DNA from 2 places in the Umezawaea sp. genome. Region 1 is predicted to be linked to the other one. Evidence: predicted binding sites of a transcription regulator. Region 1 holds the regulator's gene; the other holds the start of a gene.
What was found. The regulator HspR, encoded in region 1, represses chaperone genes until heat shock. The targets are predictions, from matches to a motif close to ANNTTGAGTNNNNNNNACTCAANNT.
Positions count from the first base shown of each region.

Region 1 (15,619 bases):
CGATGACCACGACCGCTTCGACGAAGTAGGCCGACTTGAAGCTCGACCCGGCGAAGCGGGACACGCGGTCGGCGCGCCGGGGGTGGTTGAGCTGGCGGATGACCGCGAGCGCCACGCCGCCGACGACCGTGCCGATGCCGAGCAGCTCGACCAGCAGCAGCCACGGCGCCCAGGTGCCGATGACGGGCCAGTGGAACGCGGGGTCGAACATCTCGCCGTAGGCCTCGAACAGCACGGCGGAGCCGATCAGGAAGCCCCACATCACCATCCAGTGCCAGGGCGCGACGCTGCGCACCTTGGCCATGCGGGTGTGCGCGACGAACTCGACGACCAGCGTCTTCAGGCGCGCGGTGAACGGACCCGTGCGCGTCGGGTCGGGCTGGCCGAGCCGGATGATCCGCACCATCCTGATCGCTCCGGACACGAACACGGCCCAGGCGACGACGCTCACGGCCACGCCGATGACGCCGAGGGTCAACTGCAGGGCTCCCATGTGGTGGCGGCCTTTCTCCAGAAGCACGTGGCTCGGAGATTACGCCTCATTACTCGCCGGTAACCACTTGGGCGTGGCCGGGGTCGCAGAAGTGTATCGATCAACACCCGAACCCGTGGGACGGATGTTCCACAGTTTCGGCCCGAGTGAGAAGCAAGCTGTCACAAACGTGCCGGCCCGGCCCGGCCTCCCCGCGTTGATCTCGCGCGCCCACCACCATCAACGCCGAGGAACCCGACGGCGCGTTCCCGCCCCGAGGCCCTGGAGCCCCCGTGATCACCACCGTCGTGCAGGCCACCCCCGCGGCCACCGCCTCCGGCGCGCGTGCGGCGCCCACTATGGTCGTCGGCCTCATGCTGGTCGGCGGCGTGATCACCATCGAGCCGGGGAGCGCGTCCTGAACGAGCAGGTGGACGGCAGGAGAGCCAGGGGCGAACGCCGCAGGCAGGCCATCCTGGAGGCGACCCTCCGGGTGATCGAGCGCGACGGCGTCGCGGGCGTGAGCCACCGGTCGGTCGCCCGCGAGGCCGGTGTGCCCACCACGTCCACGACCTACTACTTCGCCTCGCTGGACGACCTCCTCATCGCGACCCTGATGTGGTCGGCGGACACGCTCGCCGACGACGTCAGCGACCTGATCGTCCGGCTGGTCAACGCGCCGGACACCGACGTCGAGGAGGTGACCCGGCGGCTCGTCGACATGGTCGGCGCGAACCGCGGCCGCACGATGGCCGAGTACGAGCTGTACCTGCTGGCCGCCCGCCGCCCGGAGCTGCGGCCCGCCGCGCGCCGGTGGCTGGACCTGATCACCGAGGCCGCCCGGCCGTTCGACACGGACCCGGTGGCGTTCCGGGCGTTCCTCGCGGCCGTCGACGGTCTGCTGATGCAGGGCTTGATCGCCGACGAACCACCCGGCGTGGCCGACCTGGAACCGGTTGTGTCTTACCTGATACGTCCGCGACAGCACCTGGATCGCCTCCAGGGCGGGACAATGGGTGAATGAGGTTCGCCGGTCGTGAGTCGTGGCAGGTCGGGCACGGGACCAACCAGGCGGTGAACACCGCCCTGTTCCTGCGCGACACGCTCGCGCTCTCGGTCGACACGGTGCCGGAGCTGCCGGGCCTCGACCCGTCCGTGCCGGTGTTCGTCCCCCGCGGCGTCGACCGCGCCGGCATCACCGAGGAGTGGCTCGGGTGGTGGGCGGACGTCCTGGACCACGCCCGCGCCGAGACGCCCGTCGACGTCCGGTCGATCCCCACCAACGAGGACTCGACGTCCCTGCTGACCCGACCCGCCCTGCGAGCCGCGGTCCGGGCGCTTCGGGAACCCGCAGCGGCCTGGGAGGCGGGCCGCGCGCAGAGCCCCCGGCCGGGGGCTCTGCCCATCGGTGAGGTCGTTCGCGGCGTCGAGGTCCGGCTCGGCAGGCAGGTGCGGCCGTTCCGGCTGGTCATCACGTCGGTGCCGGTCCAGGGCCTGGTGTGGGAGCGGATGACGCCGACCCACGTGATCGCGTCGCAGCGGTACCTGTCGGACCCGGCTGGGTGCGCGCCCGCGTTGCGCGCGGTCGTCGAGGACCTCGCGTGAAGCGGTAGGGATAGCCCCCGTATGGAGCCGGGGGGCCACCCTCGTGTGCGCCGGGGGTCGTGCCCCTAGCGTGGTTCCCATGAGCGGACAGGTCGGCAAGGGGGTAGTGGTGGGGAAGCGAATCGCGTTGTTGGCCGTCGCGGCGGTGGCCACGACGATGAGCCTGTCGTCCTGCGTGAGGATCGCCCAGGAGAGCTCCTCGGACGACTACACGGTGAACGACCAGATCTCCACCGTGCAGATCGACAACGACGGCGGGGACGTGAAGGTCCGCTCCGTCGAGGGCGCGAGCGCCACCACGATCAAGCGAACCCTCCGCTACGGCAAGGCGGCCTCCAAGCCCAGCGGCCCCACGCACCAGGTCAACGGCAGCTCGCTCGTCCTCAACGGCTGCGGCAACGGCTGCGAGGCCTACTACGAGGTGGCCGTGCCGTCGAAGGAGACGACGGTCAAGGGCGAGGTCGGCTCGGGCGACCTCGAGGTGCAGGACCTCGCGTCGGTCGACGTGAACCTCGGCTCCGGCAACGCCACCCTGCGCGGCATCGCGGGGGCGGTGCGCGTCGACAACAGCTCCGGCGACCTCAGCGGCGACAACCTCGCGGGCGGCGTCACGGCCAAGATCGGCTCCGGCAACGTGAAGCTGACCGGTGTCACCGGCGCCGTCACCGTGGTCAACTCCTCCGGCGACATCCGGACCGAGCAGGTCGACGGCGACGTGGACGCGGACGCCAAGTCCGGCAGCGTGGTGGTCGAACTGGCCAAGGCGCACAACGTGAAGGCCAACGCGGGCAGCGGCGACATCACCGTGACGGTGCCGAACGCGGGCTACCGGGTCGCGGTCGACACGAGCAGCGGCGACAAGAAGGTCGGAGTGAAGGACGACCCCTCGGGGCAGTTCGAGCTGAACCTGACCGCGAGCAGCGGCGACATCACGCTCAACGCCGCCTGAGACCGCACGGCCGCCGCGGGTGCTCCGTCACGGGGCACCCGCTGCGGCCATTCGGGTGCACCGAGGTCACGACCTGGCGCGGTACTGGTTTGACCGGCCAGATGTGCCGATCATGGGAGCAGCCGCCGAAGGTGGGTGACGGCCCACGGGCCGCCGCGACACGGGTGAACACGGGGACGTTCCACCTCGCACCTCGGGGTTGTCCGGACCCTTGATCGAGAGGTTTGCCCACGATGCTGAACCCCGACGGCCCTCCCGCGGAGGCGTTCGCCTACCGGTTGGTCAAGCTGCGGGACGAGATCGGGCTGACCTCCGCGCAGCTCGCGGCGATGACCGACTACTCCGAGGCGGACCTGGAGCGCGCCACCAGCGGCCGCGAACTGCCGAGCTGGGAGCTGACCAGCGCCTACATCCGGGCGTGCGGCGACAACCCGGAGCAGTGGCGGCCGTGGTGGGACCACGCGAAGAAGACGGCGGGGCCCGTCGCCGCGGCTCCACCGCCCCCGAGCGGCCTGCGGTTCAGCACGGGCCCCGCGGTGCGCTGGGGCGTGGCCGCCGCGCTCGTCGTGCTGGTGGTGCTGGGGATCGTGCTGTGGCCCGAGTCCGGTGACGGCACCAGCTCGACGCCGCAGGTGGCCACGGCGCTGCCCGCCTGCTCGACGCCCACGGCGAGCCTCACGGTCGCCGCGTCGGTGGACAAGCCCAAGCAGATGGCCGAACTCGCCGCCGCCTACGGGGCGCACGAGGCGAACGGCCAGTGCGTCGAGGTCGACGTGACGTCCGTCGACTCCGGCACCGCCATGGCCGCCCTGGCACGGGGCTGGACCGAGGCCGACGGCCGCAGGCCCGACGTGTGGTCGCCCGCCGCGTCGGAGTGGCTGCCGCTGGCGCAGCAGCGGGCCACGCCGGAGACGAGGTCGCTGTTCCCGGACGGGAAGGCACCCGCGATCATGACCAGCCCGTCGATCATCGCGATGCCCGAGCCGATGGCCCGCGCGCTCGGCTGGCCCGAGGCCGGGATCGGCTGGGAGGACCTGGCCACGTGGGCGGGCGACCCGCACTTCTGGGCGAGCAAGGGCCACCCGGAGTGGGGCGCGTTCAAGCTCGGCAAGACGAACCCGACCTACTCCACGTCCGGCCTCCACGCCACGCTCGGCGCGCTGTTCTCGGCCAACGGCAGCATCCGCGAGGTGCGCCCGGAGGACGTGGACAAGGACGCGGTGGCGCAGCGGATGAAGGCGATCGAGCACTCCGTCGTGCACTACGGCAAGACCACCCTGACGTTCCTGTCGAACATGCGGCAGGCCGACGCGGAGGACGCGCTCTCCTACATCTCGGCGGTGACGATGTCGGAGAACTCCGTGATCGCCTACAACGCCGGGTACACCTGCGGTTCCTACAGCGACGACGAGGGCTGCTCCAAGACCGAGCCTCCCAAGACCAAGCTGGTCGCCGTCTACCCCGAGGAAGGCGTCCTGCACTCCGACCACCCGTTCATCAAGCTGAACGGGCTCGACCGGGCCAAGAGCGCCGTCGCCGACGACTTCCTGTCCTACCTGCACTCCGACGCCGTGCAGCGCCAGTTCGCCGAGTACGGGTTCCGCGACCACCAGCAGAAGCCGATCGACCTCGGCGGGTCCGCCTACGGGTGGCTGCCCGACGCGGAGATCAAACCGCTCGGCACGCCCACCAACGAGGTCGTCGCCAAGGTGCTGGCCAGCTGGGTGAAGCTCCGCAAGCCCACCAACGTGCTGGTGTGCATCGACTCCTCGCTGTCGATGGAGGAGAAGGTGCCCGGCACCGGTGCCACGAAGCTGGAGCTGGTGAAGCCCGCCATGCGGCAGCTCGCCGACGGGTTCACCGACTCCGACCGCGTGGGGCTGTGGAAGTTCTCCTCCGGCATCGGCGAGGGCGGCGCGGACTTCGTGCCGCTGGTGCCGATCGGGCCGATGGACGGCACCCGCAGGCAGGACATCGCGGCGAACATCGACGGGCTGACCGCGGACGGCGCGACGGGTCTGTACGACACGATCGACCGGGCCGTGGAGGTCGTGCGCGGCACCTACGACCCGAACTCGATCAACGCCGTCGTGCTGCTCACCGACGGGGTCAACGACAAGGCCCGCGGCATCCAGGCGCCCACCGAGCTGATCGACGTGATCAGGGGCAAGGACGCGTCGGGCGACAAGCCGGTCCGGGTGTTCACCATCGCCTACGGCAGCGAGCTCGACGCCAACAACAAGGCGGGCGCGGAGGCGCTGGCGACGATCTCGAAGGGGACCGGGGCGAAGAAGTACGACGCCAAGGACCCGACGACCATCACGAACGTGATCATCGACGTCCTGTCGAACTTCTGACCGGGGGGCGTGGCCCGGATCACTCCGATCGGGGAACAACACCGGTGGGTCGACCGTTGGACAGGCAGGAAGGTTGAGCCCGTTGGACTCAAGTCCGGCGGACCTGGCAAACTTGAGCCGGCAACGCTCAACGCAGTACCCACCAGCACGTACCACCAGGAGGAATTCATGGCGCGAGCAGTCGGCATCGACCTGGGGACGACCAACTCCGTCGTCGCGGTCCTGGAGGGCGGCGAGCCGACGGTGATCGCCAACTCCGAGGGTTCCCGCACCACCCCGTCCATCGTGGCCTTCGCGAAGAACGGCGAAGTCCTCGTCGGGCAGCCCGCCAAGAACCAGGCGGTCACCAACGTCGACCGCACCATCCGCTCGGTCAAGCGCCACATCGGCACCGACTGGAAGACCGAGCCGGTCGACGGCAAGGCCTACACGTCGCAGGAGATCTCCGCGCGCGTCCTGATGAAGCTGAAGCGCGACGCCGAGGCGTATCTGGGCGAGGAGATCACCGACGCGGTGATCACCGTGCCCGCGTACTTCGAGGACGCCCAGCGCCAGGCCACCAAGGAAGCGGGCCAGATCGCGGGCCTCAACGTCCTGCGCATCGTCAACGAGCCCACCTCCGCCGCCCTGGCCTACGGCCTGGACAAGGGCGAGAAGGAGCAGACGATCCTCGTCTTCGACCTCGGCGGCGGCACGTTCGACGTGTCCCTGCTGGAGCTGGGCGACGGCGTCGTCGAGGTCAAGGCGACCTCCGGTGACAACCACCTCGGCGGCGACGACTGGGACCAGCGCGTCGTCGACTGGCTGGTCGAGCGCTTCAAGTCCGCGAACGGCATCGACCTGACCAAGGACAAGATGGCGCTCCAGCGGATCCGCGAGGCCGCCGAGAAGGCGAAGATCGAGCTGTCCAGCTCGAACAACGCCAGCATCAACCTGCCCTACATCACGGTCGACTCGGACAAGAACCCGCTGTTCCTGGACGAGACGCTGTCCCGCGCCGAGTTCCAGCGCATCACGAACGACCTGCTGGAGCGCACCCGCGCGCCGTTCAACAACGTGATCAAGGACGCCGGCGTCTCCGTCGGCGACATCGACCACGTCGTGCTCGTGGGTGGTTCCACCCGCATGCCGTCCGTGGCCGAGCTGGTCAAGGAGCTGACCGGTGGCCGCGAGCCCAACAAGGGCGTGAACCCGGACGAGGTCGTCGCCGTCGGCGCCGCGCTCCAGGCCGGTGTCCTCAAGGGCGAGGTCAAGGACGTCCTGCTGCTCGACGTCACCCCGCTGTCCCTGGGCATCGAGACCAAGGGCGGCGTGATGACCAAGCTCATCGAGCGCAACACGACCATCCCGACCAAGCGGTCCGAGATCTTCACGACGGCGGACGACAACCAGCCTTCGGTGCAGATCCAGGTGTTCCAGGGTGAGCGCGACTTCGCCTCGGACAACAAGAAGCTCGGCATGTTCGAGCTGACCGGCCTGCCCCCGGCCCCCCGCGGTCTGCCGCAGATCGAGGTCACCTTCGACATCGACGCGAACGGCATCGTCCACGTCGGCGCCAAGGACCTCGGCACCGGCAAGGAGCAGAAGATGACGATCACCGGCGGCTCCGCGCTGCCGAAGGACGACATCGAGCGCATGGTCAAGGACGCCGAGGCCCACGCCGAGGAGGACAAGCGCCGCCGCGAGGAGGCCGAGGTCCGCAACCAGGCCGAGACCCTCGTCTACCAGACCGAGAAGGTCGTCAAGGAGAACGAGGACAAGCTCCCCGAGGACGTCAAGGAGAAGGTCAAGGCCGCCGTGGCCGAGACCAACGAGGCCCTCAAGGGCACCGACATCTCCGCCGTCCGCTCCGCGGTCGAGAAGCTCGCGACCGAGTCGCAGGCCATCGGCACCGCCCTCTACTCCAACACGGGCGCGGCGGCCCCCGGTGCCGAGGGCGCCGAGGGTGCTCCCGGCGCGGCGGGCGCGGGCACCGGGGCCAAGGGCGCTGACGACGTCGTGGACGCCGAGATCGTCGACGAGGACGAGAAGAAGTGACCCACCCACAGGACGAGCAGCCCGACCTGGTGAACGACCACCACCGCGTCGAGCCGGAAGCCGACGAGGCTGCCGAGCCCGTGCACGGCGAGGTGCTCGACGTCGAGTTCGAAGGCGGCAAGCACGCGGCGCCCGAGGTCCTCTTCGAGGAGGACCCGGCCGCCGAGTACAAGGCGCAGCTCGACGAGCGCACGGCCGACCTCCAGCGGTTGACGGCCGAGTACGCGAACTACCGCAAGCGCGTCGAGCGCGACCGGGAACTCGTCATCAGCAACGCCAAGGCGCAGGTGGCGGGCGAACTCCTGGCCGTCCTGGACGACGTCGAGAGGGCCGCCGCTCACGGCGACCTGACCGGTGCGTTCAAGGCCGTCGCGGACAAGCTCGTCGGCGCGCTCCAGCACACCGGGCTCGAAGCGTTCGGCCACGACGGCGAACCCTTCGACCCGTCGGTGCACGAGGCGGTGCAGCACGGCACGTCCCCGGACGTGGCGGGCCCCACCGTCAGCGCGGTCCTGCGTCGCGGCTACCGCTTCGGCGACCGCGTCCTGCGGCCCGCCCTCGTCGCGGTGACCGACTTCGAGGCCGGGGACGTGTCCGTGCCCGACCAGGCGCAGGACTAGGCACAAGGGGAAGGAGGAGACGTCCGGTGAGTGCTAGGGACTGGATCGAAAAGGACTTCTACCGCGAGCTGGGCGTCTCCTCCGACGCCTCCGCGGACGAGATCAAGCGGGCGTACCGGAAGCTGGCGCGGGAGATGCACCCCGACGCCAACCCCGGCGACGCCAAGGCCGAGGCGCGCTTCAAGGCCGTGTCCGAGGCGAACGGCGTGCTCTCGGACCCGGTCAAGCGCAAGCAGTACGACGAGGCCCGCAGGCTGTACGGCGGCGGAGGTGGTTTCGGCGGGGGCGGTTTCGGCGGCGGTCGCGGCGGCTTCGACGTGAACGACCTGTTCAACCGCGCCGGTGGAGCCGGGGCGCAGCCCGGCGCCGGAGGTCTCGGCGACCTGCTCGGCGGCCTGTTCAACCGCCGCGGCGGCGCCGGGTCCTCGGCCACCCGGCCGCGGCGCGGCGAGGACGTCGAGACCGACGTCCGCATCGACTTCACCGAGGCGGTCAAGGGCGCGACGGTGCCCATGCGCCTGTCCAGCCCGGCCGCCTGCGGCACCTGCAACGGGTCCGGCGCGCGGCCCGGCACCGTTCCGCACACCTGCGTCAACTGCGGTGGCGCGGGCCTGGTCACCCGCAGCCAGGGCGCGTTCGCGTTCAGCGAGCCGTGCCCCGACTGCCGGGGCACCGGCCGCATCATCGACGACCCGTGCCCCGAGTGCGGCGGCGAGGGCGTGAGCACCAAGACCCGCACGCTGACCATCAGGATCCCCGCGGGGGTCGACGACGGCCAGCGCATCCGCCTCGCGGGCCAGGGTGAACCGGGCCGCAACAACGGCCCCACCGGCGACCTGTTCGTGCGGGTCCACGTGAACCCGCACCCGTTCTTCGGCCGCTCCGGCAACGACCTCACGCTGGACGTGCCGGTGACGTTCGCCGAACTCGCCCTGGGCACGACGTTGACGGTGCCCACCCTCGAAGGCAAGGTGACCTTCAAGGTGCCCGCGGGCACCGCCAGCGGCCGCATCCTCCGGGCCAAGGGCAAGGGCATCGAGAAGCGCGACGGCAAGACCGGCGACCTGCTGGTCAAGCTGCTGGTCACCGTGCCGAACAACATGGACGCCCAGGCCAGGGAAGCCCTGGAGGCCTACGCCGCCGCCACCGCGCAGCACGACCCGCGGGCGGAGCTGAACGCACTGCTGGAGAGCAAGGGGAGGTCGGCGTGAACACCCCCGGTTTTCCCTTCCCGCCGGGCACGGACGAGGACACCCCGTTCTTCGTCATCTCGGTGGCGGCCCAGCTCTCCGGCCTGCACGCCCAGACCCTCCGCAGCTACGACCGGCTCGGCCTCGTGTCGCCGGGCCGGACGTCCGGCGGCGGCAGGCGGTACTCGATGCGCGACATCGTGCTGCTCCGCGAGGTCCAGCGCCTCTCCCAGGAGGACGGCGTCAACCTCGCGGGCATCAAGCGGATCATCGAACTGGAGAACGAGGTCGACGCCCTCCGCAACCGCCTGTCCGAACTGACCCAGGAGCTGGCGAACGCCCTGGCAGCGGCCGACCACGCCGCCGCGTCGGTCCACAAGACCTACCGCCGCGACCTCGTGCCGCTGCGCCACGAGACGGCGCTCGTGGTCTGGAAGCCCCAGCCCCGCAAGTGATCCGAGGCGTTCCGGCCGCTGCGCCGGGACCTCGTCGTCGACCACCGGGCTTTCTTCGTCGACAGGCGCCGCGGTGCCCTCCGCAGGTCGCCCTCACGGCCCCTGCTCACCGTCGTGATCGGTAGGTCGGCGGCCGGTGGTGGCGGGCCCGCTGGATGATCGGTCGAACCCGCCCTCGGAGGTTTCCACGGCCCCGCTAACCCCTGGGAATCGTGAAATTAGTTCACGGAACAACCCTCGGCCACACCCGTCGAACCCGCCCGTCGGCGACTCCGAGTAACACTCGATCTTGAGCAAGCCTCGACTTCCGACGGGGGATCCCCCCGAATTCCACTCTACCCACGAGGTCTGACAGTCTCGGGCTTTCGGTCACTGAAAACCCTTGCTGACCAGCGGCGACGCATTTTCCGAATTCGGCGTCGCACAAAAATGTCGGTGCCGATTGGTAGCGTTGAAATCAGGGTTCCCCCTGGGTGGGGTACGCCTTTGTCGAGGTGGACGAAGTGCGTGAAAGAAGTGGGATGAGCGCGGTCGGTGGACTTGTCGACAATTCAAGACTGTCGGACCACCGCGCTACCCTGTGAATCGGGGGCCCGTCATTCCGGGTGACCCCGTTCCGGTGCTGGGGTCGGCTTGACTCGCCCGAGTCAAGCCGACCGCGCGTGCTCGTGGTGCGGCCGCTCGTGGCCCCAGTGGTTCTCGCCGTCACCACGCGCTCCGGGTGCGGGCGGGCAGCCGGAGCGTCGAACGAACGCGAACCCGTCAGTCCAGGGTGAACGGGTCGTACTTGATGCGGTCCAGCGGTGTCCCCGCGACGAGCATGCGGGAGACGGTCGAGCGGATCATCGCGGGCGAGCCGCAGACGAGGACGTCGCGGTCCTCCCAGGCGCCGTAGCGGGTGACCACGTCGGCCAGCGTGCCCTGTTCGACGCCCCTGGCGCCGGGGTCCGACTCCAGCACCGGCACGACGGTCAGCCACGGGTTGGTCATGGCGATCCGCTGGAGGTTGTCCAGGTCGTACAGGTCCTCGCGGGTGCGACCGCCGACGAACAGGTGGACGCGGGGGTTCTCGCCCCACTGGGCCATTTCGTCGATGATCGCGTGCATCGGCGCGACGCCGGTGCCGCCCGCGACCATCAGGATGTCCTGCTTGGACGTCCGGTCGACACCGAGCCTGCCCATGGGCGGCCCGAGGCGCCACACATCGCCCGGCTGGGTGTGGCCGACGACGGAGCGGCTGACCCAGCCACCCTCCACCGATCTGATGTGGAACTCGATCGTGCCGTCCTCGCGCGGGGCGTTGGCGGGTGAGAAGTACCGCCACAGCCTGCCGCGCTGGGGTGTTTCGACGCTCAGGTACTGGCCCGCCCGGTAGGGCAGCGGGTGGTCGGGCTGGAGCCGCACGACGGCGAGGTCCCAGCTCACGCGCTGGTGCTCCAGCACCGTGGCGCGCCAGAAGGCCGGGCCGTCGTCGGCCGCCGCCGCTTCCTGCATGGACCGGGCCATGATCGTGTACGCCTCGGCCCACGCCATCTCGACCGCGGGGGTCCAGGCGGTGCCTGCGTACTTCTTCACGGCGGCCAGCAGCGCGGTGCCGACGGACTCGTAGTGGATCGACACGACACCGAACTTGCGGTGGTCACGACCCAGCTGGCGGAGGAACGGGATGAGGTCGTCCGGGCGGTCCACCATCTGCACGGTGTGCACGAGGGCGCGCAGCAGGCGGCTGCGCTGCACCTCCATGTTGGCCGGGAACATCTCGCGGGTGGAGGGCGAGAGGCTGAAGAGCATGCCGTAGAAGAACTTGGCGACTTCTTCGGCGCGCGGCTCCACCACCGCGAAGCTCTCCCGGATCATGCGCACCATCGCGGTGACGCCGGGAGGTGGTTCGCGGTGTGGCGGAGTAGGGATGGGACTAAGTACGGCGTTCGCTGTCATGATCCGGGCGCAGTCTCCACGTTCTTAGAGGCGCCAGCAAGGCGCACCGTCCACGTCAAGCATCCAACCCCGACGCGACGACATTAACCCTTCATCTGGCTGGTTGACTCCTTGATGCCACCTTTGAGTGCAGCTTGGTTACATAGCGTCGCACGAATACCGGCCAACGGTGGAACATTCTCCTTGGTGTGTACCTTGATCGCCCCTTGTCTCGCACCCGCCGACGTGCGTCGCCCGGTGTAGTCACCCGGCGTCCCGCCGGGGTCGGCCTCCTGAGACCCGGATTCCTCCTGTCGGGTGGTCCTCCACGTCACAGTCGAGAAGGTTGTATTGGACAACTATCTGGGCATATAGTTGTCATTGACAACTAATGAGGTGATGGACATGGGTCCGACCAGGGAGAGCTGCGTCGACGTCCTCCGAGGGCTGCACGCGGTGTTCCAGCTCAAGCACGTGATCACCACGAGGGTGTGGGAGGAGAGGGACCTCCACCCGGCGGCCGTCGGCCTGCTCGCCGAGCTGGCCCGCCGCGGCGAGTCCCGCGTGTCGGAGCTGGCGCAGGTGCACCTGGTCGACCCGTCCGTGGTGAGCAGGCAGGTCGCGCAGCTGGAGAAGGCGGGCCTGGTCGAACGCCGCGCCTGCCGGTCCGACGGCCGCGCCCAGCTCATCACCGCCACCTCCCGCGGCCTCGAAACCCTCGACGGCTGGCGCGAGGCCCAGGTCACCCTCGTCCAGGAGGCGCTCGCCGACTGGACCGAAGAAGACGTCCACGAGTTCGTGCGCCAGTTCGGCTTGTTCACCGACGACCTGCGTGCTCACCTGCTGGTCCCGGAGGCTGTTCGATGACAGACGCGACACCCATGACCCACCGCAAGATCCTGGAGGCCCTGTCCGGGATCCTGCTCGCGCTGCTGGTGGCGATCCTCAGCTCCACGATCGTCGCCAACGCGCTCCCGACGATCCTGGCCGACCTCAAGGGCAACCAGACCCAGTACACGTGGGTCATCACCTCGACCCTGCTGGCGTCGACGGCCACGACCCCGATCTGGGGCAAGCTGGCCGACCTGTTCAGCAAGAAGCTGCTGTTCCAGATCGCGATCACCATCTTCACGATCGGCTCGGTGCTCTCCGGGTTCGCCCAGGACATGGAGCAGCTCATCGGGTTCCGCGTCGTCCAGGGCCTCGGCATGGGCGGCGTGCAGGCCCTCGCGCAGGTCATCATCGGCGCGATGGTCAGCCCCCGCGAACGCGGTCGCTACAGCGGCTACACCGGCGCGGTCATGGCTGCGGCCACGGTCGGCGGCCCGCTGGTCGGCGGGTTCATCGTCGACACGCCGGGGCTCGGCTGGCGCTGGACGTTCTTCATCACCGTCCCGCTGGCGGTGCTGGCGCTCGGCGTGCTGGCGAAGACGTTGAAGCTGCCCACGGTCCGCAAGGACGTGAAGATCGACTACGCGGGCGCGTTCCTGATCACCGGTGGCGTCAGCCTGGTGCTGATGTGGGTGTCGTTCGCGGGCAGGGACTTCGGCTGGATCTCCCCGGAGACGCTCGCCTACCTCGCCGGTGCGGCGGCGGCGCTCGTGGCCGCCTACTTCGTGGAGCGCCGGGCCAGCTCGCCGGTCGTGCCGCTGCGGCTGTTCAAGCACCGCACGCTCTCGCTCGCCGTGCTCGGCAGCGTCGCCGTCGGCACCTCGATGTTCGGCGCCTCGGTGTTCCTCGGCCAGTACTTCCAGCTCTCCCGCGGCTTCTCGCCGACGAAGGCGGGCCTGCTCACGCTGCCGCTGGTGGCGGGGCTGACGATCGCGTCGACCATCTCCGGCCAGCTGATCTCGAAGTACGGGAAGTGGAAGAACTTCCTGGTGTCCGGCGCGGTCGTCCTGGTCGTCGGGCTCGGGCTGCTCGGCACGATCGACCACGAGACCAACCTGGTGCTGATGGGCGCCTACATGCTGCTGACCGGTGTCGGCCTCGGGCTGACGATGCAGAACCTGGTGCTGGCGGTCCAGAACGACGTCTCGATGGCGGACCTCGGCGCGGCCAGCTCCACGGTCACGTTCTTCCGCTCGCTCGGCGGCACGGCCGGTGTCGCGGTGCTCGGCTCGGTGCTCGCGAGCCAGGTCAGCACGAAGATCGCCGCCGGTCTGCCGCCCGGCACGCCCGCGGGCACGGGTGGCGGCACGCTGGACCTCGTCCACCTGCCCGGCCCGATCCAGGCGCTGGTGCGCGGGGCCTACGGCGACGCGATGGCGACGCTGTTCCTGATCGCGGCCGTCGCGGCCGTCGTCACGGTCGTCGCGGTCGTGATGATCAAGGAGGTGCCCCTGCGGACCTCGATGGACATCCCCCAGCCCGTGGTCGGCTCACCGACGGGTGAGGCACCTGTCCACCTGCCTGTGGATGCCGACCTGCGGAATGTGGATAACTCCACCCCCGGTGTGGACAACTCGCTACTACATGTGGGTGATCGGAGGTAGGGAGAGGCCAAGATGTGCCCTCCGCCGCGCGGCGCTCGCGGCGGAGGGCCTTTCGCGTCCTCAGGGCTTGGCGGCCTTCTCGGCGGCGCTGCGCTCGACGCAGAACTCGTTGCCCTCGGGATCGGCGAGCACGACCCAGCCGCGGCCGTCTGGCTTGCGCTGGTCGTCCACCAGGGTCGCGCCGATGCCGAGCAGGCGGTCGACCTCCTGGTCCCGCGTGGTGTCCGGCTGGAGGTCGAGGTGCACCCGGTTCCTGGCGGACGCCTTCTCGTCGGGCACGGTCACGAACAGCAGGATCGGGCCGCTCGGGGGCAGGACGGAGGCTTCGGGGTCGCCGGGGAAGTCGTCGTCGGCCAGCGGGTAGCCGGTCACCTTGGACCAGAACGTCGCCAGTTCGAACGGGTCGGTGCTGCTGAAGGTGATGTGCTGCGGTTTCGCGCTCATGGTCCGATCTTCCCCAAGGGCGTGGTCGAGACCACAGCGATTATTCAAGTTGAGCGGAACCGACTCAACTTTGCTGACGTTGTGCATGATGGGAGCGCGTGCGGAAGGCTGGCGCGCACATCTGCGATGGGGTGAGGAATGGACGCTTTCAACCCGACCACGAAGACCCAGCAGGCGGTCTCGGCCGCGGTGCAGGCCGCGACGGTGGCGGGGAACCCGGACGTGGGTCCCGTGCACCTGCTCGGCGCGCTGCTGGCTCAGGGTGACGGGCTGACCGCACCGCTGCTGGCCGCGGTGGGCGCGGACCCCGGTGTGGTGCGCAAGGAGCTGGACCAGGTGGCCCGAGCGCTGCCCGCCGCGAGCGGCTCCTCGATGTCCGCCCCGCAGTTCTCCCGCGAGGCCGTGCGCGTGCTCGCCAAGGCGCAGGAGCTCGCGACCGAGATGGGCGACGAGTACGTCTCCACCGAGCACCTGCTGGTCGGCATCGCCCAGCACGGCGGCCAGGTGGCCGACCTGCTGCGCCGCCACGGTGCGACGCCGGACGCGCTGCGCGAGGCGTTCTCCAGGGTGCGCGGCTCGGCGCGGGTCACCAGCCCGGACCCCGAGGGCACCTACCAGGCGCTGGAGAAGTACGGCGTCGACCTGACCGAACGCGCCCGCAAGGGCGAGCTGGACCCGGTGATCGGCCGCGACCCGGAGATCCGCCGGGTCGTGCAGGTGCTGTCCCGGCGCACCAAGAACAACCCGGTGCTGATCGGCGAGCCCGGCGTCGGCAAGACCGCCATCGTCGAGGGCCTCGCCCAGCGCGTGGTCGCCGGTGACGTGCCGGAGTCGTTGCGCGGCAAGCGGGTCGTGGCGCTGGACCTCGGCTCGATGGTCGCGGGCGCGAAGTTCCGCGGCGAGTTCGAGGAGCGGCTGAAGGCCGTGCTCAAGGAGATCACCGACTCCGCGGGCCAGGTCATCACGTTCATCGACGAGCTGCACACGATCGTCGGCGCAGGCGCCACGGGCGAGAGCGCGATGGACGCGGGCAACATGATCAAGCCGATGCTGGCCCGCGGCGAGCTGCGGATGGTCG
Region 1 covers NZ_DBNGPQ010000124.1:17,291-32,909, forward strand. The annotation lists gene AC156L_RS27935 ((Fe-S)-binding protein) at 1-493, opposite strand, end outside; gene AC156L_RS27940 (hypothetical protein) at 766-894, shown strand; gene AC156L_RS27945 (TetR/AcrR family transcriptional regulator) at 891-1,496, shown strand; gene AC156L_RS27950 (hypothetical protein) at 1,493-2,077, shown strand; gene AC156L_RS27955 (DUF4097 family beta strand repeat-containing protein) at 2,157-3,026, shown strand; gene AC156L_RS27960 (substrate-binding and VWA domain-containing protein) at 3,260-5,383, shown strand; gene dnaK (molecular chaperone DnaK) at 5,552-7,420, shown strand; gene grpE (nucleotide exchange factor GrpE) at 7,417-8,040, shown strand; gene dnaJ (molecular chaperone DnaJ) at 8,067-9,251, shown strand; gene AC156L_RS27980 (heat shock protein transcriptional repressor HspR) at 9,248-9,685, shown strand; gene AC156L_RS27985 (FAD-binding oxidoreductase) at 10,448-11,551, opposite strand; gene AC156L_RS27990 (MarR family winged helix-turn-helix transcriptional regulator) at 12,008-12,469, shown strand; gene AC156L_RS27995 (MDR family MFS transporter) at 12,466-14,097, shown strand; gene AC156L_RS28000 (VOC family protein) at 14,158-14,541, opposite strand; gene clpB (ATP-dependent chaperone ClpB) at 14,680-15,619, shown strand, end outside.

Region 2 (15,619 bases), on a different contig from region 1:
GGCCTGCGCGCGCTGGCGATCGAGCGCGCCAAGGAACTCGGGGTGGCCGACGACCTGGCGGAGAAGGTGGGCGACGCGGTCCGGACGACGCTCGAGCGCGAGCTGTAGTGGGGTCCGGCAGACCGGAGTTGCTCGGCACGCCCTCCGGCACGACGCTGCGCTTCGGCACGCTCGTGGCGCTGGCGCTCGCGACCACCTGGTTCGTCGCGGGCTCGTTCGCCTCCGCGTGGCCCGCGGACCCGTTCCTGGAGGACGCGAGCTGCCAGGTGAGGGCGGACCTGTACCTGACGTCCACGAACAGCGTCGACCCGGACGAGGCCAAGTGGGCCCTGTACCGCGAGTGCATGTCGGGTCTCTTCCTGCCCCGGATCGGGTGGCTGGTCGGTGGTGTGGCGCTGCTCCTGCTGGTGGCGGCCGTGGTCTACGTCGTCCTGCCGCGGTGGCGGGTCCGCCGGTCGCGGTTGGAACTGCTGGACCACGAGTCCTGCCCGGCGCTGTGGAGCAAGCTGGAGGGCCCGCTCGGCGAACTGGTGGCCAAGGCCGGTCTGGCGCGGGCGCCGGAGTTCCGGCTGGACCCGTACAGCACGCGGGCGGGCGGGGTCGCGTTCGGCACCCGCCGGAAACCCGTGGTGTGCCTGGACGCCGGCCTGGTGGCGCTGCTCGACCGCGACCGGGCCGGGTTCGACGCCGTGGTGCTGCACGAACTGGCGCACGTCCGCAACGGCGACGTGGCGACCACCTACGCGACGCTCTCGGTGTGGCGGGCGGTGCTGTCGGTGGTGCTGCTGCCGTACCTGGTGTTCTACCTGAGCCCGCTGCTGGACTGGAACCTCCCCAACCTGGACTCGCCGATCACCGCGGGCCTGCTCGTCCGGGTGTTCCTGCTGGTGCTGCTGGTGTACGCGGCGCGCACCGCCGTGCTGCGCTCCCGTGAGCGCTACGCCGACGCGCTGGTCGCGCTGTGGACCGACGACACCGATCCCTACCGCACGCTCAGGGCGGAACCCGAGCACCGCCGCGTGCTGAGGTGGATCGCCATCCACCCGACCCGCGTCGCGCGGAACGCCGCGATGAGCGACCCGAAGTCGTTGCTGCGCAACGGTTTCGGCGAGGCGCTGATGAGCGGCCTGGCGATCCAGCTCGCCTGGTCGCACCTGGTCGCCGGGTTGAGCGGGATCAGCTGGTACCGCGAGGGCAACGAGTCGTTCCTCGTGATGCGCGTGGTGTGGAGCGTCGCCGTCGCCTCGCTGGTGTGCGTGATCGCCCTGCGCGGCGCCGCGTACCTGCGGGCGGGCGGCGTCGGGCGGTGGACGTTCGTCCGGCCGGGCCTGGGGCTGGGGCTGGGGCTGGCGATCGGCCTGGAACTGGACCTGTCCCGCGCCGCGGCGCGGATCTTCGGCAACGGCTTCGTGGTGCTCGGCGCGGCGATCCTCGTGCTGGTCACCGCGCTCGTCTGCGCCTGGGCGGGACTGGTGGCCGTGCGGCTCGCCGACCGGGCGCGGGGGTGGCTCGGCGCGGTGTCCGCCGCCGCCGTGGTCGTGGTGTGCCTGAGCTTCCTCGGGTGGTTCCGGGAGTTGCTGGTCGCCGAGGTGCTCTGGCGCGACCACCTGGGTCCGGCCTTCACCCTCGTGAGCGGGTACGGGCGGGTGGCCGGGATCGTGGTGGTGCCGTTCCTGCTGAACTCCGACCGGGTCCTCACGGCCGCCGCGGTGGCGCTGCTGTGGCTCGTGCCGCTCCTGCTGGGCCGGGGGTCGGCGCGTCTCGGCGTGCTCGCGGGACTGGTCGGCGCAGCCGGGTGGGGTGTGGTCGCGGTGGCGCTGTCCTTCACCGCGGGCGGTACGCCGGAGGCCGCCGCGGCCCGGTCGGCGTGGGAACTGGTGGCGGTGGTCGCCGTCCAGGTGCTGGTCGCCGCGCTCGTCGCCCGGCGGTCCGAGCTGGTCACGGCGCTGCTGGCCACCTGGGTCGTCGGGGTGGTGGGCTGCCTGGGGATCTGGGCGCTGCACCTGGACGGCTGGCAGGTCGACAGCGTGCTGGCCGCTCGCCCGTCGCAGGTGCTGCCGGTGCTGGGTGTCGTCGCCGCGCTCGGTGGAGCGGTCTTCGCCCGTGGTGCGGTCGTGCCGCGGCGGGGTTCGGGTCGACTGGTGGTCGCGGCCGTGCTGGTGGTGTCCGCGGTCGCGGTGGTGTGGTGGCCGAAGGCCCCGCGGGCGGCGGCGCTGCTGCCGGAGGCGGGGCCCGAGGTGGTGGTGAACACCGACCAGGCGGTCAACACCTGGCAGTACGGCGGCGGGTTCGACCAGTTCATGGCCGTCAGGTTCGCGAGCGACGAGGTGTTCAAGGCGTTCGAGGCGGAGGACACCGCGCGGATCGCCGAGGCCTGCGAGAAGGCCAGCGCGCGCAGCGAGGAGGCGGCGGCGTTCCCCGAACCGCCGGGCGCCGAGGTCGCCGAGTCCTGGAGGGCCGGCCTGGCGCTGCTCGTGCCCGGCGCCCGCGAGTGCGTGAAGATCTACCGCGACGGGGGCGGGGACTCGCAGGTGATGCTCGACGGGTTCATCAAGTCGCTCCCCGACTTCGAGCGGACGTTGACGCTGCTCAACGCCGCCAGGGAGAGCACGCTGCCCGGTTCCGGCTGACGGGGCCTGATCGCGGTGCTCGCCATGCCCGCGATCACCAGCAGCGCGGCCGTGCAGCGCAGGACGGTCAGCTCCTCGCCGAGGACGAGCCACGCCGACAGCATCCCCGCGACCGGCACCAGCAGCGAGAACGGTGCGACGGTGCCCGCGTCGTACTCGCGCAGCAGGTACCCCCACAGGCCGAAGCCGAGCAGCGTCGAGATCCACGCGACGTACCCGAGCGCCGCCGCGCCGGTCCAGTCGAACGCCGCCAGCGCGGCCAGGTCCGCGTCGACGCCCTCGACCAGCAGCGACAGCCCCAGCAGCGGCAGGACGGCGACCGCGCTGACCCAGACGATGAAGCTCAGCGCGTCCGGCGGCTTCGCGTAGCGGGTGATGACGTTGGACAGCCCCCAGCACGCCGCGCCCGCGACCACCAGCGCGAACGCGCCGAGCGGGCTGCCGACGCCGTGGTCGAGGGCGATCACCAGGATGCCGACCGAGGCGACCCCGATGCCGATCAGCTGCGTGCGGCGCGGCCGTTCGCGCAGCAGCACGGCCGCGAACACGACGGTGAAGACCGCCTGGCTCTGGAGCACCAGCGACGACAGCCCCGCGGGCATCCCGGCGTGCATGCCGGTGAACACGAAGCCGAACTTCGCGACGCCGAGGACCAGGCCGACCGCGGCCACCCACTTCCACGCGACCCTCGGCGGGCCGACGAGGAACAGGGCGGGGACGGCGGCGGCGAGGAACCGGAGACCGGAGAACAGCAGGGGTGGGAAGTTCCGCAGACCGATCTCGACGACGACGAAGTTGACGCCCCAGATGGCCGCGACGAGGACCGCGAGAGCGGCGTGCCGTGGTTTCACCCGACCGAGTCTGGGTGGGCCGACAGTTAAGCACCAGCGAGATTTGCTTCACCCCAGGGTTTAGCATTGCTTCATGATGGACCTCGGCAGGCTCCGCGCGCTGCACGCCGTCGCGACCCACGGCTCGGTCGGCGCGGCGGCGTCCGTGCTGGGCTTCACGCCCTCCGCGGTGTCCCAGCAGATCGCCAAGCTCGAACGCGAGACCCGCACCACGCTGCTGGAACGCCGTGGTCGCGGTGTCGCGCTGACCGATGCCGCCTACGGGCTCGCCGCCACCGCCGCGCAGGTGCTGGCGCTGGTCGAGGAGGCCGAGGTGACCCTGGAGGAGCAGCGCGGCGCGGCGGTCGGCACGGTGACCATCGGCGCGTTCGCGACGGCCGCGCGGGGCCTGCTGCCGCTCGTCCTGGTCGACCTGATCACCCGGCACCCCGCCCTCGACGTCCGCACGGTCGAGCTGGACCCGCCCGACGCCCTCCAGGCCGTCGCCCGCGGCGAACTGGACCTGGCCGTCACCCACGACTGGGTCAACACCCCGCTGGCCGTGCCGGAGTCGTTGTCCCGCAGCACGGTGGGCCAGGACTACGCGGACGTGCTGCTGCCCGTCGCGCACCCGCTCGCCGACCGCCCGTTCCTCGTCCCCGAGGACCTGGCCGGGCAGCGCTGGATCTGCCAGCCGGAGGGGACCGTCTGCCACGACTGGCTGGTCAAGACGTTCCGCGGCGCGGGCCTCGAACCGGACCTCGCGCACCGGGTCGGCGAGTACGAGACCCAGATCGCCCTGCTCGCGCACGGCATCGGCGTCGGTCTGCTGCCCAGGCTCGGCCGGGGCGCGCTGCCGCCGACCGTGCGCGCGGTCCCGCTGCACCCGACCCCGACCCGGCGGCTGTTCGCGGTGTGGCGCACCAGGGCGGGCAGGCGACCCGCCATCACGGCAGCGCTGACGTCGCTGCGGGCGTGCTGGGAGCACCGGAGCACCGCGTCGGGCGACCTCGTCGACCACGGCAGGCCCACCGAGGCGCCGTGACCGGAGCGCCGACCCGGTCGCGCGCCCTCCGCCGGTCGACCCCGGCAGCGTCGGCGGACGCCCGCGGCGAGGTCAGGGCGCGAACCGCACGTCGTGGTCCTGGCCCGGAGCGAGGAAACCCAGCAGGGACAGGCCTTCCTCGGCCAGGGCACTCCGGTCCTGTGCGGACACCTCCCGGTACGGCGTGATCGTGAGGACGCCCCCGTCGACCTTCCAGGTGCCGCTGAGGAACCCGTCGAGCAGGAAGCTGGGCGGGAAGACGGCGTTCGACACACCGCCCCAGCGGGCGCGGTGCTCGTCGGACATGATCCGCGTCCGGTCGGCGTGCGAGAGGAGCACGTTGTCGAAGTCGGGCAGGAAACGGGGCGGGGCCGGGGTTTCCGGGTCGGTGAGGACGCCGTCCGGGACGTCCAGCAGCGTTCGCCCCGACTCGTCGCGGTAGGTCTTCAGGTCCAGCCGGTCCACCACGGCCCGCAGCCCGGTCAGCCGCGACCACGCCGCCACGTCCGCGACGCTCGCCGGACCGAACGCCGCCAGGTACCGCAGCACCATCTCGTCCGGATCGGCCTCGGCCGGGATCTCGGTGGCGAGCCACGTCGCCGCGACGGCGTTGAGCGGTTGCCCGCTGCGCCCGAACACGCCGCGCGGAGGCGTCTGCACCACGGGCAGCAGCGCCTGGACCAGGGAGCCCAGCCCGGTGATCCCGTGGTCGGGCCACCGCCGGGTCAGCTCGGCGGCCAGCTGGGCGTTCGTCATCGGCGCCGCGTCGAGCAGCGACCTGGCCGCGGCGACCAGGTCGGCCAGGTCCTCGGCTCGCCGGGAACGGGCGAAGTTCGCGGTCGCCGTGCGGGCCAGCATCGGCTGGAGCGCGGGCCGCAGCCGCACGCAGTCGCGGGCCGTGACGAGGTGCAGCGTGCCGCGCATCAGCGTCGTGCGGACCGCCGTGCGGTCCAGCAGCATCGCGCCGACCTCGCCCGCGTCGAAGTCCCGCAGCCGCGACCACAGCGCGACGTACGGCGACGAGGTCGCCTGGGCCTGCAACCCGACCAGGTGCTCGATCGCCCGGTCCGGTGGCAGGTCGTGCCGTTCCAGCAGCATCTGCCGGGCCAGCGTGGTGCGGTTGAGCGTTCGCGTGGTCAGCATCTACAGGCTCTGGAAGAAGGCGCGGACGTCGTTCGCCAGCAGGGCGGGCTGTTCGAGGGCGGCGAAGTGGCCGCCGCGGTCGAACTCGGTCCACCGCACGATGGTGTTCGTCCTCTCCGCGATGCTCCGCACGGGCAGGGCGATCTCGGCGGGGAACACGGCCACGGCGGTCGGTGTCGTCGACACCTCCGTCGCGGTCCAGGACCTCGTCGCCTCCTTGTACAGCCGGGCGGACGAGCCCGCGGTGGCGGTGAGCCAGTAGACCATCACGTTGGTCAGCAGGAGGTCGCGGTCGACGGCCTCCTCCGGCACGTCCTCCGAGTCCGTCCACTCCTTGAACTTCTCGACGATCCACGCGAGCTGCCCGACGGGGGAGTCGGTGAGGCCGTAGGCGAGCGTCTGCGGCCTGGTGCCCTGGATCCGCTGGTAGCCCGACATGTCGTCGGCGAAGTGCTGGAGCATGCCGAGCCGGGCCCTGTCGTCGTCGGTCAGCCCGCTCAGGTCGTCACCGGGGAACGTCAGCACCATGTTCAGGTGCACGCCGACCACGTGCTCCGCGTCCACGATCCCGAGGTCGCGCGAGACCGCCGACCCCCAGTCACCGCCCTGCGCGCCGTAGCGCTCGTAGCCCAGCCGCGCCATCAGCTCCGCCCACGCGGTCGCGATGCGCCGCACGTCCCACCCCGTGTCGCGGGTCGGGCCGGAGAAGCCGTAGTTGGGCATGGAGGGGATGACGAGGTGGAAGTCGCGCGACAGCGGTTCGACCACGTCGAGGAACTCGACGACCGAGCCCGGCCAGCCGTGCGTGAGGACCAGCGGCAGCGCGTCGGCCCTGGCGGAGCGGACGTGCAGGAAGTGGATGTTCGCGCCGTCGATGGTCGTCGTGAACTGGGGGAAGGCGTTGAGCCGCGCTTCCCAGGCGCGCCAGTCGTAGCGCGTGCGCCAGTGCTCGACGAGGTCCTTCAGGTACGCGACGGGCACGCCGTCCGCCCAGCCGGTCCCGTCGGGTTCGGCGGGCCATCGGGTGTTCGCGAGCCGGGTGTGGAGGTCGTCGAGTTGCGACTGCGGGATCTGGATGCGATAGGGCTCCATGGGATCAACCATAGGATCGCCCGCGGACGGTTCCGGTCCGCGGCCTCACTCGCCGTGTCGTTGCAGGATGTCCTCCAGGAAACCGCTTGCCTCGGCCGCCGCTCGGACGGGGTCGCGGTCGCGCACGGCGTCCAGCAGCCCCGTGTGCGACACCGGCGGGTCGAGGTCCTCGTCCACGGTCGCCGTGATGCTCGCGCGGACGGTTTCGTTCAAGCCGCGGTACAGCTCGCTCAGCAGCGTGTTGTGCGACGCTTGGACGAGCAGTCCGTGGAAGGCGGCGTCGTGCTCGATCATCCGCTCCCAGTCCTTGGCCGCCACGGCCGCGTCGCGCTGCGCGAGCAGGGCTGTCAGCTTGCGCAGGTCGTCCTCGGTCCGGTGCGTCGCGGCCAGCCGCGCGCCCTCGACCTCCAGCGTGCGCCGCACCTGGAGGACCTCGCGCAGCTCGGTGCCGCACAGCCGCCGCACCGCTCCGGAGATCTCGCTCGTGGCGCGGACGAACGTGCCGTCCCCCTGCCGCACCTCCAGCAGTCCCGCGTGGGACAGCGCCCGAACGGCCTCGCGCACGGTGTTGCGCCCGACGCCGAGGGCCTGGACGAGCTCCGGCTCCGGCGGGATGCGGCGGCCGACGGGCCATTCGCCGCTGCTGATCGCACCTCTCATCTGGTCGATCACCTGATCGACGAGGCCCGCCCGCCGGGTAGTGGCCAATGGCACAGCAAAGTCCTTTCATCCGAACATCCCATGTCTGGGACAGTAGTCGGGTGACGATTCCGCGATCGATACCGTCGAGTGATAACACTGCCACCGATAGTGGTGTCTCCGCGACGGTTCGGGTACACGGAGTGGTTGAACCCGTAGGACGACGCCGACATGTGGCCGTCACCGGCGGCATCCTGTTGGCGGCAGGCGTCACCCTCGCGGCAGCCAACCTGCGACCCGCGGTCACCAGTCTCGCCTCGGTGCTGGGCGACGTCCGGGCCGGTCTCGGCGTCTCGGCGGCCTGGACGAGCCTGCTCACCGCCGTGCCCGTCCTCTGCTTCGGCGCCGCCGCCTTCGCCGCGCCGTGGGTGGGCAGGCGCCTCGGCCTCAAGCGGGCGGTCGGCTCGGCGCTCCTCGTGCTGACCCTCGGCCTGCTCCTGCGGGTGGTCGACGGCCCGCTCGTGGTGCTCGGCGGCACGTTCGTCGCCTGCGCGGGCATCGCCGTCTGCAACGTCCTCATCCCCGTCGTGGTGAAGGACTCGTTCCCCACGAGGATCGGGCCGATCACCGGGATCTACACCGCCGCGATGGCCGCGGGAGCGGGCGCCGGTGCCGCCCTGACCCCGCCGCTGGAGGCGTTCCTCGGGAGCTGGCGGCTGGCGGTCGGCGCGTGGGCGCTGCTGTCGCTGGCCGCGCTGCTGCTCTGGCTGGCCGGGTCCCGCCGCGGCGTGGCGGGCCGCGTCACGGGCCCGCCGCCCGGCCGCTCCCTGCTGCGCAGCCCGCTGGCGTGGGTCATGACGGTCTTCTTCGGCAGCCAGGCCCTGCTCGCCTACACGGTGATGGGCTGGCTCCCGGCGATCCTCGGCGACGCGGGCGTCGACCGCACCACGGCGGGCTTCCTGCTCGCCATCACCGTCGTCCTCGGCGTCCCGGTCAGCTTCGTCGTGCCACCGCTGGCCGCCCGCTGGCGCTCGCAGACCGGGATGGTGCTCGTCCTCGGCGCGCTGCTGCTGGCGGGAGTGCTGGGTCTCGCGTTCGCACCCGGCACCCTGACGGGCCTGTGGGTGCTGCTGGTCGGCCTCGGCATGGGCGGCATGTTCCCGCTGGCGATCGTGCTGGTCTCGCTGCGCTCGTCGACCACCGCGGACACCGCCCGGCTGTCGGCGATGACGCAGAGCATCGGCTACCTGATCGCGGCCACGGGCCCGTTCGCGTTCGGGCTGCTGCGCGACTCGACGGGCGCGTGGACGACCTCGATGCTCGTCCTGGCGGGCCTGGTCGTGCTGCTCACCGCGCTCGGTTCCATCGCGGGCCGTCCCCGCACCGTGTAGGACGGCTCCACGGGCGAGGAAGCGCACGGCGACGGCTCGCCGACCCCGACGAGGTCGTGCGTTCGCTCGGCAGCTGATCACGGCTGTCGCGGGTCCCGGCGGTCGCGACGGGCCATCGCGACCGCCCGGACGCCGTTCGACTAGTCCAGCGGCAGGTTCAGCAGGGCGTTCTCGACCAGTTCCGGCATGGCCGGGTGGATCCAGTACTGGCCCGCGGCCATCGTGCGGGCGTCCAGGCCGAAGCTCATGGCCTGGATGAGCGGCTGGATGACCGTCGGGGCCTGCGGACCGATGATGTGCGCGCCCAGGATCTGCCCGGTGGCCGGGTCGGCGAGGACCTTGGCGAAGCCGCTGTGGTCCTCCATCGCCCAGCCGTAGGCGATCGACGCGTACGCCTGCGTGCCCTTCACGTACCGGACGCCCTGCTCGACCGCCTGCTCCTCCGTGAGGCCGACGGAGGCGATCTGCGGGGACGAGAACACGGCCGACGGCACGAACCGGTGGTCCGACTTCCTCGGCGAGTCGGGGTGCAGCAGGTTGTGCCGCACGACCTTGCTCTCGTGGTTCGCGACGTGCTTGAGCTGGTACTCGGAGCTGATGTCGCCGAACGCGTAGATGCCGTCCACGACGGTCCGCTGGTACTCGTCCACGACGATCCGGCCGTCCGGGTGGGTGGTCACACCGGTCTGCGCGAGGTCGAGCAGGTCGGTGTTCGGGGTGCGGCCGACCGCGATCAGCAGCGCCTCGGCGTCCACGACCTCCGCGCCGTCCGGACCCTCCAGGTGCAGGCGGAGGCCGCCGTCGGTGCGCTCGGCGCGCACGGTCTTGCGCTGCAACCGCACGTCCCACCTGTCGGTGGCGAGCGAGGTGAAGCGCTCGGCGATCTCGTGGTCCTCGTGGCGCAGCAGCAGGTCCGAGCGGGCGATCATCGTGACCTTCACGCCGAACGACGAGAACACGTGCGCGAACTCGTTCGCGACGAACCCGCTGCCCAGGATGACCATGCTCTCGGGCAGCTCGTCGAGCCGCATCACGGTGTCGCTGGTGTGGTAGTCGACCGTGTCGAGGTCCACGACGTCCGGGATGACCGGCCTGCTGCCCGCGCCGATCGCGAACCGGTCGGCGGTGATGACCTCGCCGGTGCCGGTGTCGAGCGTCTTCGGGCCGACGAACCTCGCCGTGCCCTGGTAGACGGTCACGTTCGCGTTGTCCTCGGACCGCCAGCGCAGCCCGCCCGCCGAGATGGGGTCGATGCGGCCGAAGATCCGGTCCCGCACGTCCGGCCACCGCACGCCGTCCAGGTGCTCGTCGACACCGAACTTGGCGGCACCCGACGGGGTCGAGGCCACGTCCGCGGTGTGCACGAACATCTTCGTCGGGATGCAGCCGACGTTCAGGCAGGTGCCGCCGAACACGCCCTTCTCGACGATCGCGATCTGCTGGCCGGCGAACCGCTCGTCGGGGATCGAGTTCCCGGAGCCGCTGCCGATGATGACGAGGTCGAAGTGCCGCACGATGCCGTCCTGCCTGGTAGGTGGGGTTCCTACTCTCTCAAACGGGCAGGACGGCCGTGCGATTCCCGCTCAGGTTTGCTGGAAGACAGGGGTGAGGATCGCCCGCGCGAGCGTGTGGAACGCCAGGTTGAAGCTCACCACGGCGGGCGAGGCGTCGCCGTCGACGTCCAGCTCCTCCACGTCGACCGCGTGCACCACGAAGAAGTACCGGTGCGCCGGGTCGCCCTCCGGCGGGGCCGCGCCGCCGAACGCGCGCGTGCCGTAGTCCGAGCGGACGTGGAACGCGCCACCCGGCAGCGAGTCGTCCGACCCACCCGCGCCCGCGGGCAGTTCCGTCACCGACGCGGGCAGGTTCACCGCGACCCAGTGCCAGAACCCCGACGGCGTCGGCGCGTCCGGGTCGAAGCACGTCACCACGAAGCTCTTGGTCCCCTCGGGAAAACCGGACCAGCTCAACTGCGGAGAGGTGTTGCCGCCCGCGTGCACCTGCGCCTGCGGCAACGTCTCGCCGTCGCGCACGTCGGTCGACGTCACGCTGAACGAGGGCACCACCGGCAGCAGCGAGTAGGGATCGGGAGCAACGGGGCGCTCAAGGCTCATCGGGTCCTCCACGGGTGATCATCGGTCGATCCGAGCCTAGTGGGGGCACTCGGACGGCGCAGTTTCCCGTGTTCGCAACCACGGGGGCCGCCGAGCGTCTCTAATGGGGAAGCGCTCCTCGGGGCGGAGCGCTTTCCGGCCACACTTGGGGAGGGGTAGCCATGAGGACTCGTTTGCGCGCGGTAGTCGTGTTGTTCGCCGCTTTGACCGCTGTCGCGTCGGTGGTGTCCACGGCGTCCGCGTCACCGTCCACGCCGTTGCTGACCAACGTTCGAGTGGGGGCGCACGCCACGTACGACCGGATCGTGCTGGACTTCACCGGGCCGAAGCCGACGATCCCGTTCGCGCAGGTCGTGCCCGAGCTGACCTACGACGGGTCCGGCCTGCCGGTCAACCTGCCGGGCACCTACTTCTACCAGGTCGTGACGTGGCCGGGTGCCGCGCACGACGACAACGGCGACCCGACCTACACCGGTCCGCGGAAGTTCACGACCCCGCAGCTGTCCAACGTCCAGGCGTTCGCGATCACGGGCGACTTCGAGGGCCAGCTGACCGTGGGGCTCGGCTACCGCCGGGCCACCTGGCAGTCGGTCTCGGTCCTGGAGAACCCGACGCGGGTCGTCATCGACATCGGCGTCTGAGTCCTCGGACCCAGCCGTCGCACGAGGAAAGGCCCCGCTCGGATGACCGAGCGGGGCCTTTTCACGTCCGGACTACGCCGCGGCGGTCACCGCGGACGCCGCGGGCTCCAGGGCGTGGACCAGCACCTCGCGGACGTCCGCCACCAGGTGCACGGTCAGCGCCTCGCGGACCGACTCCGGCACGTCGTCCAGGTCGGGCTCGTTGCGCGCCGGGAGCAGCACGGTCGTGATGCCCGCCCGGTGCGCGGCCAGCAGCTTCTGCTTCACGCCACCGATCGGCAGCACGCGGCCGGTCAGCGACACCTCGCCGGTCATCGCCACGTCCGAGCGGACCGGCCTGCCCGAGAGCAGCGACGCGAGCGCGGTCGTCATCGTGACGCCCGCGCTCGGGCCGTCCTTCGGCACGGCACCGGCGGGCACGTGGACGTGGACGCCGCGGTCGGCCAGCGAGCCGACGCCGAAGCCCAGTTCGTCGTCGTGCGACCGCAGGTAGGACAGCGCGATCTGCGCCGACTCCTTCATCACGTCGCCCAGCTGCCCGGTCAGCGTGACGCCGCTCGCGCCGGAGTCCTTGGCCGCCAGCGACGCCTCGATGAACAGGACGTCGCCACCGGCACCCGTGACGGCCAGCCCCGTCGCAACGCCGGGGACCGAGGTGCGCTCGGCCGATTCCGGCGTGTGCTTCGGCTTGCCCAGGTAGCCGCGCAGGTCGGGCACCTCGACGCCGACCGGCAGCGCCTCCTCGTCCAGCGCGACCTTCGCCGTGACCTTGCGCAGGATGCGCGCGAGGCCGCGTTCGAGCTGCCGCACACCGGCCTCACGGGTGTACTCGCCCGCCAGCTTGCGCAGGGAGTCCTCCGAGATCGTGACCTCCTCGGGCGTCAGGCCGGCCTTCTCCAGCTGCCGGGGCAGCAGGTGGTCGCGGGCGATCGTGACCTTCTCGTCCTCGGTGTAGCCGTCGAGCTGCACGAGTTCCATGCGGTCGAGCAGCGGCGCGGGGATCGTGTCGAGCACGTTCGCCGTGGCCAGGAAGACCACGTCGGACAGGTCGAGGTCGACCTCCAGGTAGTGGTCGCGGAACGTGTGGTTCTGCGCCGGGTCGAGCACCTCCAGCAGCGCGGCCGTCGGGTCGCCCCGGTAGTCCGAGCCGACCTTGTCGATCTCGTCCAGCAGCACGACGGGGTTCATCGTGCCCGCCTCGGTGATGGCGCGGACGATCCGGCCGGGCAGCGCGCCGACGTACGTGCGGCGGTGGCCGCGGATCTCGGCCTCGTCGCGCACGCCGCCCAGCGCGACCCGGACGAACTCGCGGCCCATGGCCCGTGCGACGGACTCGCCGAGCGAGGTCTTGCCGACACCGGGAGGACCGACGAGGGCCAGCACGGCGCCGCTGCGCCGACCGCCCACGACGCCCATGCCGCGGTCGGTCCGCCTGCGGCGCACCGCCAGGTACTCGGTGATCCGCTCCTTCACGTCGTCCAGACCGGAGTGGTCGGCGTCGAGCACGGCCCGCGCGCCGCGGATGTCGTAGGCGTCGTCGGTGCGCTCGTTCCACGGCAGTTCCAGCACCGTGTCCAGCCACGTGCGGATCCAGCCGACCTCGGGGGACTGGTCGGACGTGCGCTCCAGCTTGTCCACCTCGGCGAGCGCGGCCTTGCGGACGTGCTCGGGCAGGTCGGCGCCCTCGACGCGGGCGCGGTAGTCCTGCTCCTCCGTCGCGGGCTTGCCGTCCAGCTCGGCCAGCTCCTTGCGGATCGCGGCGAGCTGCTGGCGCAGCAGGAACTCCCGCTGCTGCTTCTCCATGCCCTCCTTGACGTCCTTGCGGATCGTCTCGGCGACGTCCAGCTCCGCCAGGTACTCGCGGCCCCACTCCAGCAGCTTCTCCAGCCGCTCGTTGACGTCGCTCGTCTCCAGCAGCCAGACCTTCTGGTCCTCGGTCACGTAGGAGGCGTAGCCCGCGAGGTCGGCCAGCGCCGACGGTTCGTCCACCTGCTGCACGGAGTCGACGACCTGCCACGCGCCGCGCTGCTGGAGGATCGTGGTCACCAGCGCGCGGTACTCGCGGGCCAGCTCGGTGGTGCGGTCGTCGGCCTCGGGGATGTCGGCGACGGTCGCCTCCACCCACAGCGCCGCGCCCGGTCCGGTCGTCCCGGTGCCGATCCGCACGCGCTCGGTGCCGCGCACGACGGCCGCCCGCTCGCCGCCGGACAGCCTGCCGACCTGCTCGATCACGGCCAGCGTGCCGACCTTGGCGTACTTGCCGTCGAGCCGGGGCACCAGCAGCAGCTGCGCCTTGGCGCCGTTCTCGGCGGCGGCGGTGGCGGCCTCGACGGCGGCGCGGGCCTCGGCGTTGGCGTCCGCGCCGGAAAGCCGGACGGGAACGACCATGCCGGGGAGCACGACCACGTCGTCGAGGGGCAACACCGGAAGTGCCAGAGTCTTGCCCATCAAGTCACCCTCCAAAGTTGAGTCTGACTGGCTCAACCAAGTGGAGTCGGGGATTGTTTCCGCCGGGCGTTCGCTCTGAGCGAGCACCTAGGGTGTCGCAATGCAGAGCCTCGACCTGGACGGCCAAGGGCTGACCGAGTTCCCCGACCTCCCGCCGGACCTGTGGGAGCTCAGCGCCTACGACAACGACCTCACGGCGTTGCCGGACTCGCTCTGGGAGCTCGTCGAGCTCCGCTCGCTCAACGTCGCGGCGAACCGCGTCGGCGAGCTGTCGCCGAAGATCAGCGGGCTCACCACGCTGCACACCCTCGACCTCGGGCACAACGCCCTGACGGCGCTGCCGGATTCCCTCGGCGACCTGACCTCGCTCGACCGGTACCTCTACCTCGGCGACAACCGGCTCACGTCCGTGCCGGAGTCGCTGGGCGGTCTGGTGAAGCTGCGCTACCTCAACATCGCCGACAACCTGCTGACCTCGCTGCCGGAGAGCGTCGGCGGCCTGGCCGGCCTGCGCGAGCTCCGGCTCTACGGCAACCGGCTCGCGGCGCTGCCGGAGTCGATCGGCGACCTCACCCGGCTGCGGGAGCTGCACCTGCGCGGCAACCTGCTGACGGAGCTGCCGGGGTCCCTCGGCCGCCTGACCGACCTGCGCGAACTCAGCCTGCGCGACAACCACCTGACCGCGCTGCCCGTCGAGATCGGTGACCTCGCCGCGCTGCGGGTCCTCGACCTGCGGAACAACGCGCTGTCGACGCTGCCGGACGTGCTCGGCGGCCTGCCCGCGCTGGAGAAGCTCGACCTCCGCTGGAACAAGCGGCTCGCGATGCCGCTGTGGCTGCTCGACCTGGAACGGCGGGGCTGCGTCGTCCTCACCTGACCGCACCTGGACAGTTCCCGACGCGGCGGGGTTGGATCGAGTGTGATCGACATAGCATCGGTGGAGGGGCTGTCGTGGATCTGTGGGTGCCGTCCTCGGTCGACCTCACCCGACCGAGCGTCGCGAGGATGTACGACTACTTCCTCGGCGGCTCGCACAACTTCGCCGTCGACCGCGAGGCCGCCAAGGCCGTCGAGAAGATCTACCCCGGCATGGCGGGCGCCGCGCGCGCCAACCGCAACTTCCTCCGCCGCGCCGTCCGCTACCTGTCCGACCAGGGCGTCGACCAGTTCCTCGACCTCGGTTCGGGCATCCCCACGGTCGGCAACGTCCACGAGATCGCCCAGCAGACCAACCCCGGCGCCCGCGTCGTCTACGTCGACGTGGAACCGGTCGCCGTCGCCCACAGCATCGCCATGCTGGCGGAGGAGCAGCACGCCGTGGCCGTGCGCGCCGACCTGCGCGACCCCGACGAGGTGCTGGCCACCCCGGAAGTTCGCGAGGTGCTGGACCTCGACCGCCCGCTCGCGGTCCTGCTCTCCGCGGTCCTGCACTTCGTGCCCGACGGCGACCACCCGCACGCCGCCGTCGCCCGCTACCGCGACGCCGTGTGCTCCGGCAGCTACGTGGCGATCTCCCACGGCAGCCTGGACGGCGTCACGCAGGACGGCGTCACCAGCGGCGAACGCGTGCAGGCCGTCTACCAGCGCTCCGACGCCCGTCTGGTCCTGCGCTCCGCCGCCGACATCGCCTGCTTCTTCGACGGCCT
Region 2 covers NZ_DBNGPQ010000171.1:8,225-23,843, reverse strand. The annotation lists gene AC156L_RS38275 (hypothetical protein) at 1-108, shown strand, start outside; partial or broken gene AC156L_RS38270 (M56 family metallopeptidase) at 345-1,064, shown strand; gene AC156L_RS38265 (EamA family transporter) at 2,504-3,481, opposite strand; gene AC156L_RS38260 (LysR family transcriptional regulator) at 3,555-4,505, shown strand; gene AC156L_RS38255 (winged helix DNA-binding domain-containing protein) at 4,578-5,648, opposite strand; gene AC156L_RS38250 (epoxide hydrolase family protein) at 5,649-6,740, opposite strand; gene AC156L_RS38245 (FadR/GntR family transcriptional regulator) at 6,786-7,454, opposite strand; gene AC156L_RS38240 (MFS transporter) at 7,613-8,770, shown strand; gene AC156L_RS38235 (mycothione reductase) at 8,911-10,284, opposite strand; gene AC156L_RS38230 (YbhB/YbcL family Raf kinase inhibitor-like protein) at 10,354-10,884, opposite strand; gene AC156L_RS38225 (AMIN-like domain-containing (lipo)protein) at 11,046-11,525, shown strand; gene lon (endopeptidase La) at 11,598-13,973, opposite strand; gene AC156L_RS38215 (leucine-rich repeat domain-containing protein) at 14,074-14,850, shown strand; gene AC156L_RS38210 (SAM-dependent methyltransferase) at 14,925-15,619, shown strand, end outside.
Region 2: lon (endopeptidase La) is a predicted target of HspR. The motif match lies at 13,988-14,012, and genes of this name have one in related genera.